Regions from separate parts of the Neobacillus sp. D3-1R genome, predicted to be linked through region 1. Evidence: predicted binding sites of a transcription regulator. Region 1 holds the regulator's gene; the other holds the start of a gene.

The links. Region 1 encodes LexA, which represses DNA repair genes until DNA is damaged. Its sites were predicted from a motif close to CGAACATATGTTCG; they were not measured.
Region 2: the regulator LexA is predicted to act here: its motif matches at 3,053-3,066, upstream of ACSBPO_RS03450 (WYL domain-containing protein).

The regions. Positions count from the first base shown of each region.
Region 1 is NZ_CP197471.1:1,675,206-1,680,182, forward strand. Features, by position in the region: gene hflX (GTPase HflX) at 1-27, shown strand, start outside; gene ACSBPO_RS08510 (methionine gamma-lyase family protein) at 42-1,310, shown strand; gene ACSBPO_RS08515 (MerR family transcriptional regulator) at 1,481-1,888, shown strand; gene glnA (type I glutamate--ammonia ligase) at 1,966-3,300, shown strand; gene lexA (transcriptional repressor LexA) at 3,435-4,055, opposite strand; gene yneA (cell division suppressor protein YneA) at 4,210-4,533, shown strand; gene ACSBPO_RS08535 (YneB family resolvase-like protein) at 4,536-4,977, shown strand, end outside.
Region 2 is NZ_CP197471.1:716,776-721,752, forward strand. Features, by position in the region: gene ACSBPO_RS03435 (PH domain-containing protein) at 1-304, shown strand, start outside; gene ACSBPO_RS03440 (RMD1 family protein) at 355-1,191, opposite strand; gene ACSBPO_RS03445 (aminotransferase-like domain-containing protein) at 1,534-2,721, shown strand; gene ACSBPO_RS03450 (WYL domain-containing protein) at 2,771-3,025, opposite strand; gene istA (IS21 family transposase) at 3,503-4,786, shown strand; gene istB (IS21-like element helper ATPase IstB) at 4,786-4,977, shown strand, end outside.

The DNA.
Region 1 (4,977 bases):
GGTCAATTACTAAAATATAAAGTTTAGAATGGAGTAACAAAATGTTTCAACATTTAAAAAATGGGGATATACTTCAGCCTTTAGTTCAAGAAGTGGAAAAACAAATTCGTTCCATACATCAAGAAATAGAAGAGCGGATCGATTCTAACCAGTTCAGAGTATTACATAGTTTTCAAAACCATAAGGTGAGTGACTCACATTTTATTCCTTCTACCGGATATGGTTATGATGACACAGGTCGCGATACATTAGAAAAAATCTACGCTGAAGTATTTGGTGCGGAAGCGGGACTAGTTAGACCGCAAATTATTTCAGGTACACATGCGATTAGCATTGCATTATTTGGAGTACTTCGGCCAGGTGATGAACTACTCTATATAACAGGGAAACCGTATGATACATTAGAAGAAATTGTTGGACTTCGAGGAAGTGGCATCGGTTCTTTAAAGGAGTTTGGAATTTCATATCAAAGTGTTGATCTTACAAATGAAGGTAAAATTGACTATGATGAAGTTGCAAAACAAATTAACTCAAATACCAAAATGATCGGTATTCAACGCTCCAAAGGTTATGCAACAAGACCTTCATTTATGATAGACGAAATAAAAGAGATGATTCAATTTGTTAAAGAAATAAAATCAGATGTTGTCGTTTTTGTTGATAATTGCTACGGGGAGTTCGTAGAGGATTTAGAACCTTGTCATGTTGGAGCCGATTTAATGGCAGGTTCTTTGATAAAAAATCCTGGTGGTGGCATTGCTAAAACTGGTGGCTATATTGTAGGTAAAACAAAGTGGGTAGAGGCTTGTTCGTATCGAATGACTTCACCAGGAATAGGGGCAGAAGCCGGGGCGTCTTTATACAGTTTGCAAGAAATGTATCAAGGGTTTTTTTTAGCACCACATGTGGTGGGTCAAGCATTGAAAGGAGCGGTCTTTACTGCTGCAATGCTTGAAAGATTAGGAATGAATTCCGAACCGAAATGGAATAAAAAACGAACAGATTTAATCCAATCGGTACAATTTGATAATCGTGATAAAATGGTGGCTTTTTGTCAGGCGATTCAATTTTCTTCTCCGATTAATTCACATGTTACACCATACCCAAGTTATATGCCTGGATATGAGGATGATGTAATAATGGCGGCAGGTACCTTCATTCAAGGGGCGAGCATTGAATTAACAGCAGATGGTCCAACAAGACCTCCTTATGTAGCATATGTACAAGGTGGATTAACGTATTCTCATGTTAAAATAGCTATTTGTAGCGCTCTAGACCGTTTAATGGAAAAGGGTCTAATTAATTTATAATGATAACCCCCAATGGACAGGATAAAATGTTCTTTGGGGGTTTTTTATATAATGTTAGGGTATAATAAAGACATGTAAATTCCATGTAAGAAAACCTCACATAAGATTGACACTTAACTCTACATAGAATATACTAATTTCATAAATCACTTAATTAGGAGGAAGACATCATGAGCGGAAAGGAAATACGCCGTTCGATGCCATTGTTCCCTATCGGAACTGTCATGCAGCTTACGGAATTAACTGCTAGACAAATTCGATACTACGAAGAACATAATTTAATTTCTCCAGCTAGAACAGATGGGAATAGGAGGCTTTTTTCTTTAATTGACATTGATAAGCTTCTTGAAATTAAAGATTTAATTGATCAAGGAGTAAACATGGCGGGAATAAAGAAACTATTTGCTGTTCATGAACAACATGAATTAACTCAAGAAATGAAACAGGAAGCTGAAAAAGTAAGAAAAGATTTGTCAAATGAGGAATTACGAAAATTACTGCGTAATGAGATATTGCAAGCAGGACGCTTTAATAGGGCATCACTAAGACAAGGTGATATGTCTCGATTCTTCCATTAGACAAATTTGAATTTCTCACAACGTTTCTTGCAATGCTAAAAAAAGCAATCATTTACACATACAGGAGGACAATAAATATGGCTAAGTTTACTAGAGAAGATATTAAGCGTTTAGCAGGAGAAAACAACGTTAAATTTATTCGTTTACAATTTACGGATATTTTAGGAACAATTAAAAATGTTGAAATCCCGGTAAGCCAACTAGACAAAGCTTTAGACAACAAGATGATGTTTGATGGATCTTCTATTGAAGGATTTGTTCGCATCGAAGAATCAGATATGTTATTGTATCCAGATATTGATACATGGGTTGTGTTCCCTTGGACAGCTGAAAAAGGTAAAGTGGCACGCCTTATCTGTGATATTTATAATCCAGATGGCACACCATTCGCTGGTGATCCACGAAATAATTTAAAACGTGTATTAAAGGAAATGGAAGAATTAGGATTTACTAATTTTAACTTAGGTCCTGAACCTGAATTTTTCTTGTTTAAGTTAAATGATAAAGGTGAACCGACTCTAGAACTTAATGATAATGCAGGTTATTTTGATTTAGCACCTGTAGATTTAGGGGAGAATTGCCGACGTGATATCGTATTAGAATTAGAAGAAATGGGATTTGAAATAGAAGCTTCTCATCATGAAGTTGCACCTGGACAACATGAGATTGACTTCAAATATGCACATGCTTTAAAAGCGTGCGATGATATCCAAACCTTTAAGTTAGTGGTAAAAACGATAGCACGTAAGCATGGCTTACACGCGACATTTATGCCTAAGCCGTTATTTGGGGTAAATGGTTCAGGGATGCACTGTAACCTTTCTCTTTTCAAAAATGGTGAAAATGCATTCTACGATCCAAGTGCAGACTTACAATTAAGTGACACGGCAAAACAATTCATTGCTGGAGTTCTAAAGCATGCTCCACACTTTACAGCTGTGACAAATCCATTAGTAAACTCTTATAAGCGTTTAGTTCCTGGATATGAGGCACCATGTTATGTTGCATGGTCAGCTCAGAACCGTTCACCGTTAATTCGTATTCCTGCCTCACGTGGTTTGAGTACTCGTGTTGAAGTTCGTAGTGTAGATCCAGCGGCAAATCCTTACCTTGCAATGGCTGTACTTTTAAAAGCTGGATTAGATGGAATTAAGAATAACATTACTCCACCAGCTCCGGTAGACCGTAATATTTATGTAATGACAAAAGAAGAACGTATCGCAGAAGGTGTTTACGACCTTCCAGCAACTTTAGCACAGGCCCTAGATTATTTAAAAGCTGATGAAGTTATTACTTCAGCTCTGGGTGAACATATTTTAGAACACTTCGTCGAAGCGAAAGAAATTGAGTGGGATATGTTCCGCACATCAGTACATCAATGGGAACGCGATCAATATATGAGCTTGTATTAATAGTAAAACCCTTGACTCTAGTATGAGTTAAGGGTTTTTTACTGGGTTTTGGAATGTCTTTTTAAAAATAAAAGCATCGGAATATTCCGATGCTAGCATAAGGTACTCTACTATCCTAGTATAAAATCATAAAATTAGTGGATGTGACGGAACACACCTACAACCTTACCTAATATCGTTACATTCTGTAAAATGATAGGTTCGAGTGAAGAGTTTTCCGGTTGAAGGCGGAAATAATCTTTTTCTTTAAAAAATCTTTTTACTGTTGCTTCGTCCTCTTCTGTCATGGCGACTACAATGTCCCCGTTATTAGCTGTCCTTTGTTGTTTTACTACTACATAATCACCATCTAAAATTCCAGCCTCAATCATGCTGTCACCCATTATCTCAAGCATAAATACATTTTCATCTGCAGGAGCAAAACTTGCTGGTAGAGGGAAATACTCTTCTACATTTTCGATAGCGGTGATTGGTAAACCAGCTGTTACCTTTCCGATTACAGGGACGTTAATTATATTTTGAGTGGGGATATTAGATTCTTCTAAATCTAATATTTCGATGGCTCTTGGTTTAGTAGGGTCACGTCTAATTAAACCTTTTGTTTCCAATCGAGCCAAATGACCGTGTACAGTAGAACTTGAAGCAAGACCAACGGCTTCACCAATTTCGCGAACAGAAGGTGGATAGCCTTTTGATCGCACCTCATCTTTTATAAAGGCCAGAATATCTTGCTGGCGTTTTGATAACTTTGTCATATTAGCGCACCTCGTGTCCATTTGTTGTCTTAATTATAGCATGTATTTCCAATACATACAAACATAAGTTCGTGAAAGTATTGACAACAAACAAACGTTCGTATTATAATCATTTCATATAAAGCGAACATACATTCTATAAGAGGTGTTAATAATGAAAAAACTTTGGTCTACATACTCATATACTATTTTACTTTTAGTAGTTAGTTGCATATCGGCATTATTTTTAAGGTTGGCTACGGATATAAATGAAGAGGATTACATAAAAATTAAAGTAAACTCAGGAGATACTCTTTGGGAAATGGCGGATCAATACACAATGGATAGCAAATTGTCAAAGGAGCAGTTTATTAATTGGGTTGTTTCTCATAATAAACTAGTTGATAAGCAACTATATCCAGGTGCGGAAATTATACTTCCTGTGAAAAACAATTCCTTAGGAGAAGGTACTGAATTAGCGAGTGCTGTTGGAGAATAATAATGAAAGCTATTATTTATTGCAGGGTTAGTACAAATAAAGAAAGTCAAGAATCCTCCCTTAAAAGACAAGAAGAGGAATTACTTTTCCTTTCCCATAAACTCGGGTTTGAAATAGTTAAAATTTTTAGGGAACAGGCAAGTGGATACGAATTTGAGAGAGAAGGAATATTAGAATTACTACATTTAATCAAAGTTGAGTCAGTTCATGCTATTCTAATTCAGGATGAAACAAGATTAGGCCGTGGAAACACGAAAATTGCGCTCTTACATTGTATTAGAAAAGAAGGTGTCAAGATATTCTCCATTTCCCACCAAGGGGAATTGCAACTTTCTGAAGCAGATTCAATGGTTTTACAAATTGTTGGGATTGTGGAGGAGTACCAACGGAAAATACATAATTTGAAAATTAAAAGGGGAATGAAACGAGCAGTTAAAAATGGTT
Region 2 (4,977 bases), 960 kb from region 1:
GGTTTTATTGCTGTCCTCTATCGTACTCCCGATTTTTATTATCTGGATTTGGTTAACAACCAATTATGTTTTAGATGATCAAAACTTAGTCATTCGGTATGGTCCATTCAAAAAAACTATTCCATTACACTCGATTAAGTCTGTAAAGAAAACCATGAACCCATTATCTAGTCCAGCTTTATCATTAAAGAGACTAGAAATCTCTTACGGGCAATATGGTATGGCCCTTATTTCCCCAAAGGATCGAGAGGAGTTCATGAAGATTCTTGCTGAAAAGTGTCCACGAGCGAATATTAAAATGTAACATAAAATAAACACCCAAATGGCTTTGGGTGTTTTCTTTTGGGTCATAGCTCACGGAATCCAACCGATAATCTGAAAGACAGTTAAAAGAATCTCGATTAAAATAAGAATCACGACAATCCATTCGACGAATAAACCCCGAATCGAATGGCTGATGGTCGAAAACCCATCCATGATGTTATACAGAATATCCGTTTTACTTTTTAAAATTTTATATCTGTCATTCAACTCGAAAAACTCCGTCATCTTATCATAAAATTCACTCGCATCACTGCTGGTCCAAGTTATGTCTGGTTTATCTAAAATCATGATATAGGCGAGGGTGTTATACTCATGACGAACAATTTTTGCCGTTGTCCGTGCAAGTTCCTTATTTCCAATTCTTAGTTTCCCCTTTTCAAGACGATCAATCATCGTTTCAAGCTTATCATGAATTTTTCCTAATTGTTCTTCCGTTCTTTCCAATGCCACTGATTTGGCTAATACGGTGGAAATCAGCTCAGGATAGAACGTTTCAAATTGAGGCACATTGACATATTCATCCGTCAGCTCGAGTTCATCCGTCTCACTAATATGCAAGCTGTAATCGTCGGTATACCTATCTAGACTTTTTAAATCAATTTCCGGTTCAAAGGATTGAATGAAGCCTAAAAACCGATTGATTTCACCGGCATGTGTGTGATTAATAAAAACCACACTCCCAAAGGAAAAGACGAGGACATTCTGCGATTCATTGACATGACTATTCAGGATGGATTTCAGCATATCTCCTCTTAAAAATAAGGGTTGTTCCCAAGTGAATTTCTTTGGAATCCCACAGTGAACGGCGATTTTGTTTAAATCAATTTCGTTCGTGACAGCATAAGCCTTAAAGGTAATTTCCCTCATGTTCTCCACTCTTTCCAGCGAAATTGGCCATATTTTTACTATGTCATTCTATCCCAAAAACGGTGTTAACAACCCCAATACTTACTAAAGAATATGTTTTTGATTTTCAACCTAATACTTATTTATGGGTTGTGGAGATAATTGGAAAAAAATAAGCCTGCTCACATAAGAGCAGACCTACTGTTTTATAGATTCGTTGATTTGTTTGGACGGATGTTTTTAGAATTGGATGCCCCATTTAAAAGTAGATTTGCTACAATTAAACCTAATACGATGGCAATGACTAAAACACTAGGAGATCTAAGGGGAATTTCAAGAAACAGAAGAAAAGGTGTGTGCAAATTGAATTTAGAATCATTTTTTTCTGAAAAAATTAGCTCAGCTCTAAAGAATGACCCGCCTGGAGCATGGATGCCGAATCTTCCAGCTGGGTGTATTCGCTTAAGTTCAGGCCATCCTGACCCAGAAGTGGTTCCAGCAACTGAGTTGAAAAAGGCGGTGGCAACTTTAATTGAGGAAGAAAAGGATTTGCCGCTACATTATACCGGAAGTCCACGGATAGAAGGGTTAAAGAAATTGATTTTAAAAAGATTGTCAGAACGAGGAATGATGATTAACGAAACGGAACTTATCATTACCTCAGGAGCCTGTCAGGCAATCGACCTAATTGCCCGCATCTTTCTAGATAGCGACGCGGTCGTGGCTGTCGAGTCTCCCACGTATATGGAAGCCCTAGAAGTTTTTCAAAACTATACCAAGCAGATTATCAGTGTGCCTGTAGATGAGAGGGGATTGCTGACGGAACAATTAGAAGCATTGCTGGTGGAACGAAAGCGTGATGGACTTGCTATACCCCGATTTTTATACACCATCCCAACCTTTCAAAATCCAACCGGCACGACAATGACAAAAGAGCGCCGCAAGCATTTGTTGCAGCTGGCCGCAGAATTTGATTTCCTCATCGTTGAGGATGATGCTTACGGGGAATTGTCATTTTCAGAGCCATCAGTGCCACTAAAAGCAATGGATTCAAGCGGCCGAGTTCTGCACGTCGGATCACTCTCCAAGGTGGTCGCCCCAGGAATGCGCATCGGCTGGGTAGCAGGGGCAAGTGAGTTTATTCATGCACTATCTTGGTTCAAAAAGGACTTAGATCATCCATTCGCACAATCTAGTATGGCTGCCTATTTGGAAAATCTAGACTTCGAAAAGCAGCTGGATAGTTTAAGAGATATATATCGGAGAAAATGTACTGCGATGGTCCGTTCATTAGCGGAATTTCTTCCTGATTCCGTTACCTGGTATGTGCCTGACGGGGGCTACTTCGTTTGGGTAAAAATCCCCGGGGTGGATACGTCGGAACTCTTAACACAAGCTCTTGAACAAGGTGTTTCCTTTATCCCAGGAAAGTATTTTTTCCTGGAACCTGAGGACGGTGCGGAGTATCTGCGGTTATCGTTTAGTTATGCGAATGAAGAGCAGATTGAAAAAGGGATTCGGAGATTGGGACAGCTAGTTTCCGTAAATTGATGGTTTCTAATCTTGAAGCTTCTTTTAGATACGTACTACTTTAAAAGTATCAGGTTCTCTTATCAGAGACCCTGACACTTTTTTTAAAAGCACCTTTATTTCTATCCTGAATAGGGGAAACAGACAAAATATTTGAGAGGCAGAATATACGATAACCTTTTCTTAAGAAGCAATAAGCCTTGACTCTGTCTTCTTTTAAATCAACAACTCTAATCTTTCTTTGAGAAATAGCCCCATTTTTTGAAAGATAAATCATTTCAACTGGCAACTGCCTTTCTGATGCTCTTAACAAGATTCCGCGCATATCTCTCCCTCCTTTACTATATATTATAGAACGTTTGTTCTAGAAATATACATGTAAGTTTTGCCTTGGGGAAGGGGGGATACTGGATAAAGCGGGATAAAAAGTGTACATTAGAAGAGTCATGATGGACAAAACGGTATAGGAGAAATACGAAAGTGTCCATCATAAGAATCATGATGGACAAAACGGTATAGGAGAAATACGAAAGTGTCCATCATGAGAGTCATGATGGACAAAACGGTATGGGAGAAATACGAAAGTGTCCATCATAAGAGTCATGATGGACAAAACGGTATGGGAGAAATACGAAAGTGTCCATCATAAGAGTCATGATGGACAAATTGGTATGGGAGAAATACGAAAGTGTCCATCATAAGAGTCATGATTAGAAATGCTAATTTAAATATGTACATTCTTGCTTGAATAAAAATGTACAAAATCGATTGCTCATTTCATACTAATCTTGGGGGGATTAGTATGTATATAACGCTAAATGTTGAAACTAATTTTGAGATTAAGAGTCTTTCAGACTTGCCAAAATTTAAACAACTAATGGAGCATTTAAAAATGAAAATTAATAAAAGTAAATTAGCAGAAGAATTAGGTGTGGATCGAAGAACGATTGATAAGTATCTGGGGGGATTTGTCCCGAAACGCAAACGAGAAAAGCCTTCTAAAATTGATGAATACTATGAAGTTATTGCAGCCCTTCTTAGCGAAGATTCAAAGCAGGTTTTTTATTATCGGCGAGTGCTTTGGCAATATCTTAAGGATAACCACGGTTTAAATTGTTCTGATTCTGCATTCCGTGCCTATATTGCACGAACACCAGAATTTAAAGCCTATTTTGAGGATGAGAAGCGTATTTCTTCCCCTACGGGGACGGTTCGTTTTGAAACACCTCCAGGCAAACAAGCTCAACTAGATTGGAAGGAAAGTATTCAGTTTGAAACAAAAGATGGGGAAAAAGTAGAAGTCAATGTTGCGGTGTTACTTCTATCGTATTCTAGATTCCGTGCTTTCTATTTAAGTATCTCTAAGTCTCAAAGTGTACTGCTCTCTTTTTTAACGGAGGCATTTGAAGCATTTGGAGGCGTACCCACTGAAATTGTAACGGATAATATGAAAACCGTAATGGACGAGGCAAGAACAGAATTTTCTGGCGGGAAAGTAAATTCAAAGTTTGAGCAGTTTGCGAAGGATTTTGGTTTTAAAGTAAAACCTTGTATTGCAGGCCGCCCAAGGACCAAAGGAAAAGTAGAATCAACGATGAAGTTATTAGATGAAATTCATGCTTACCAAGGGCAATTAACTTTAGAAGAGCTACATCAGTTTATACAAGATTTATGTAATCGAATTAATCACGAGTTGCATCAAGGAACAGGTAAAATACCGGTTTTTGAATTTAAAAAAGAAAGGAATCACTTACTCCAGCTACCAACTGAAAAAGTAAGAGATTCCTATCGCATCAAACATACACAAGTAAAAGTCAATGCGTCTAACATGATTTCCTACAAATCCAATCAATATTCGGTACCAGCCGAATACCGAGGAAAAAAAGTAGGCTTACAAGTGTACGATGAACAACTATGGATTTATTATAACACGAAACTCATCGCTCAACACTCAATCAGTAACGCAAAACTCAATTATCAGGAAGAACATTATAGAGAAAGTCTACTTGTTTCAGCCCCGTATTATCCTGAGATTGATGAATTAGCCAAACAAAATCTAGCAGCGATTGGAAAGGTGTATAAATAATGAATCCCGGTACAAATTATCAACATTTACTAAATAATTTAGAGTATTTAAAACTCAAACAAATGATGGTGCATCTAAATCAAGTTATAGATTTCAGCGTACAAAACCAATTATCATTTGTGGACACCCTTATTAAATTAACAAATTACGAAATTGATGTGCGTGAACAAAATATGATTCATTCTATGGTG